2 regions of the Salinispirillum marinum genome follow, and region 1 is predicted to be linked to the other one. Evidence: predicted binding sites of a transcription regulator. Region 1 holds the regulator's gene; the other holds the start of a gene.
The links. Region 1 encodes sigma-54, which starts transcription at its own class of promoters, with help from an activator protein. Its sites were predicted from a motif close to TGGCACNNNNNTTGCTNT; they were not measured.

Region 1 (2,166 bases):
GTTCGTGAGGTTTACCTCGGCGAACACTTCCGCCTTTAATGTGAAACCCTTTTCCCGGGTTATTTTTAGACAGTTCGCGGCCAACACTGAGCCGCGTCGGGTAGTATCAGGAGCGACATGAAGACCAGTTTGCAGCTAAAAATGGGCCAGCAGTTGACGATGACGCCTCAACTGCAACAAGCCATTCGATTATTGCAACTATCCACTCTGGACTTACAACAAGAGATCCAAGAAGCGCTCGACTCGAACCCACTATTAGAAGTGGCTGACGAACATGAAGCGGATCATGAGCATGCGCCCGCAAACGACGCCAACAGTCAATCCGATGATCAATCGATTACCGTCAGCAGCAACGATAAAGCCGACGACCCGCAAATAGAAGATCTGTGGAACGAACAAATTCCCGATGAACTCTCGGTCGACAGCAATTGGGATGACATCTACCAACACGCCCCCACCAGCGCTTCTATGCCCAGCGGCGATGATGACTACAACTTTGAAAATCAGTCGGTCGCGGATGACAATTTATACGATCATTTGATGTGGCAGTTGAATCTTACCCCGATGAATGAACGGGACCGAATCATTGCGACGGCCATCATCGATTCAGTGGAGCCGAGCGGCCTGTTGTGTTCACCCATTGAAGACATCTTTGAAGGACTTGAAGAAGAGCTTGGTCAAGACGGTGACCCACTGGAAATGGACGAAATGATGGCGGTACTGCATCGGCTACAACAATTTGAGCCGACCGGCGTGTGCGCGCAGAATCTCAGCGAATGCATTTCTATACAGCTGCGCCAACTACCGGCCGACACCCCGCTGCTCAAAGAAGCGATTCGTTTGGTGACGGACTACGCCGACCTGCTGGCGAGTAAAGATTTTCCGCAAATTCTGCGCAAGATGCGAATAAAGGAAGAGCAATTGCGCGACGCCATGGTGTTGATCCAACAAACCAATCCAAGGCCCGGCACCAGCATATCCAACCACGAATCGGAATATGTGATTCCTGACGTCATCGTGCGCAAAGACCTCGAACACAGCCGTTGGCTGGTCGAACTTAACCCGGAAATTGCGCCTCGCTTACGTGTTAACAGCGGTTACGCCTCAATGATCAAGCGCGCCGACAACAGCGCAGACAACAATTACATCAAAGACAACCTGCAAGAAGCCAAATGGTTCATTAAAAGCCTGCAAAGCCGCAATGAAACGTTACTCAAGGTCGCCACGCAAATCGTTGAGCATCAGCGCGGGTTTCTAGAATACGGCGAAGAAGCCATGAAACCGTTGGTTCTCCATGACATCGCCCAAGCCGTTGAAATGCATGAATCAACGATTTCGCGGGTCACCACACAAAAATTCATGCATACCCCACGGGGTATTTTCGAGCTGAAGTACTTCTTTTCCAGCCACGTCAGCACCAACAGCGGTGGCGAGTGTTCCTCTACCGCTATTCGTGCGTTGATTAAAAAGTTGGTCAGTGCGGAAAACACCAAAAAGCCGCTCAGTGACAGTAAAATTGCTACCCTATTAAAAGATCAAGGGATCAATGTAGCGCGCCGGACCATTGCCAAATACCGTGAGGCCATGAACATTCCGCCGTCGAATGAACGCAAGACCCTTGTGTAAATAAAACATTAATCCAGATCAATCACTTGAAACGAAAGTCAGCTACACTTATTACATAGAGACAAAGCGTTTTTTTGGGGTCGTTGTCCTAACGACCTGTCATTCGCGAGAAGGAGTTATCCTATGCAAATAAACATCAGTGGCCATCATGTAGAATTAACCGACCCACTGCGCGAGTACGTCACCACCAAACTGGATCGATTGGAGCGACATTTCGATCAAATCAGCATCGTACAAACCACGCTCAGCATAGAGAAACAACGACAAAAGGCAGAGACCACCCTGCACATCAAAGGGGGTCAACTGTTTGCCGACGCCGAGCACGAAGACATGTATGCAGCGATTGACCTGATGGTCGACAAGCTGGACCGACAACTTCTCAAACACAAGGAAAAGACCGTAGATCGCCTGCACGGGAACGGTCGCTAATTTTTTATGCCAAACCTTAACGACGTCGTTAGTCTGGAGCGCACCCTTTGGGGTGCGCCGAGCCAGAGCAAAAAGAAGACCCTACAACTCATCAGCGATCATGTCGTCACC
Region 2 (2,166 bases), on a different contig from region 1:
CGACCCGAATCGCCCCTTTGATTTGAACTCTTGGACCGTCTACGCCCAAGTCGATGGCCGTGATGTAGGTGACCCGGATTTGAGCCTGCCATTCCCGCAGAACCAAGAACCGACTCAAGCGTCGTTCAGAATGTTCTTCAACGCGGACGGCACCTTAAACCGTGACGCCAGCGGCTCATGGTTGATCTCTAACTGGTTGCCGCGTGATGACGAAGGTGGTGCCACTGGTGGCTATGGTCCATTGCCTGAAGCACAGGGTGGCCGTTTGCCGATTGTAGAGCCAAACACCAGCTCTAACTTTGTCATTGATTTCGAGCGTGTAACCCAGTTTGGTGGCCCGTTCTCGCGTGATAACTTTTCGCAGGATGGCTATGCCTCAGGGCAGCTGAAAGACCTGGAGATCAATGACCGGGGTGAAATTTCAGCACGCTATACCAACGGGCAATCACAAACCATCGGACAGGTATCTATTGCATCCTTCCGGAATCCTGAAGGACTGAATCCGATTGGTTTCACCGAATGGGTTGAGTCGTTCGATTCCGGCGATGCCACCATCGGGGTTGCCGGTACGGGTATCCTAGGGTCGATTCGCTCGAACGCCCTGGAAGATTCGAACGTAGACTTATCGGAACAACTGGTGCACTTGATCATCGCACAACGGAATTTCCAAGCCAGTGCGAAGACCATTGAAACCGCCAGTGCGGTAACGCAGACCATCATCAACCTTCGTTAATGATGGGCTATAACGCTCCGCTGGGCAGCAACACATAAGGCTATCCGCTGCCGCTTTTTTATGTGTTGTTGCCGCCTTTGCCGCTGTTTTTTCCTCAAAGAAACAGCGGCATCCCCCTAAAACCGCCCAGGGCCGCACCCTGTGGCGGTTTTCTTTTTAGTTGGCACAGTTATCGCATTGAGAGACATAGATGAGTTCTTAATGAGGGGTCAAACCCATGGATCGTGCCATATACATTGCTATGACCGGTGCCAAGCACAATATGCTGGCGCAGGCAGCGCACTCCAACAACCTGGCCAACGCCAGTACGACCGGTTTTCGCGCCGACTTCGAGCAAGCCCGCGCTATGCCAGTGTTTGGGGAACATTACCCATCCCGTGCGTACAGTATGACGGAACGTCCGGCCAGTGATTTCAATGAAGGCCCACTGATCAGTACCAGCCGCGATCTCGATGTGGCGATTGCCGGGCAAGGGTTTTTGGCTGTGTTGGATGAAAACGGTGAAGAAGCCTATACCCGCCGGGGTGACCTGACGGTCGATGCCGCCGGGCAAGTATTCAACGGTGACGGCAGGCCGGTGATGGGTGAGGGCGGTCCCTTGGTGATTCCACCCTATCAGCAATTGTTCATTGGGAATGACGGAGTCATCAGCGTGCGAGCACCGGGTGATGGTCCCCAGGAGCTTTTACAGGTGGATGCCTTAAAGCTGGTCAACCCGGATCTGCAAACCATGGAGAAAGGCACCGACGGCTTATTTCGCCCGAACCAGGGAGATGCGGTGTTGGCTGCCGACCCGCTGGTGGAGGTGCGTTCCGGCTATTTGGAAGGCTCTAACGTGAAAGCTGTTACCGAATTGGTAAGCATCCTGTCGTTGAGTCGGCAGTATGAAATGCAAATTAAGATGATGAAGAGCGCCGAAGAAGCCTCTGAAGCATCACAACGTCTGCTCCAAATGAGCTGATAGGAGAACCGCATCATGATGAAGGCACTGTGGGTTAGTAAAACGGGGTTGGAAGCACAGGACATGAACCTGTCAACCATCTCCAACAACTTGGCCAACGTCAGCACCACCGGTTTCAAAAAAGACCGCGCGGTGTTTCAGGACTTGATCTATCAAATTCAACGCCAGCCCGGTGCGCAGGAAAACCAGAACAATCAACTGCCGTCCGGTTTGCAGTTGGGTACGGGTGTACGCATTGTGGGTACGCAAAAAGAGTTTAGCCAAGGGGATTTGGAAGTTACCGAAAACCCACTGGATTTGGCGATCAATGGACGCGGTTTTTTCCAGATTTTGTTGCCGGATGGCAACGCCAGTTACACCCGTGACGGCACCTTCCATATCAATGCCGATGGTGAAATTGTTACCGCGTCCGGTGCCTTACTTGAACCGGGCTTGGTGGTGCCAGAGCAAACCAAAACGCTCACCATCGGCA

Region 2: a site for sigma-54 is predicted at 895-912, ahead of ACFOSD_RS11145 (flagellar basal body rod protein FlgF). Genes of this name have one in related genera too.

What each region holds. Positions count from the first base shown of each region.
Region 1 is NZ_JBHSAL010000001.1:42,777-44,942, forward strand. Features, by position in the region: gene lptB (LPS export ABC transporter ATP-binding protein) at 1-39, shown strand, start outside; gene ACFOSD_RS00210 (RNA polymerase factor sigma-54) at 118-1,626, shown strand; gene hpf (ribosome hibernation-promoting factor, HPF/YfiA family) at 1,750-2,055, shown strand; gene ACFOSD_RS00220 (PTS sugar transporter subunit IIA) at 2,062-2,166, shown strand, end outside.
Region 2 is NZ_JBHSAL010000002.1:857,443-859,608, reverse strand. Features, by position in the region: gene ACFOSD_RS11150 (flagellar hook-basal body complex protein) at 1-733, shown strand, start outside; gene ACFOSD_RS11145 (flagellar basal body rod protein FlgF) at 951-1,694, shown strand; gene flgG (flagellar basal-body rod protein FlgG) at 1,710-2,166, shown strand, end outside.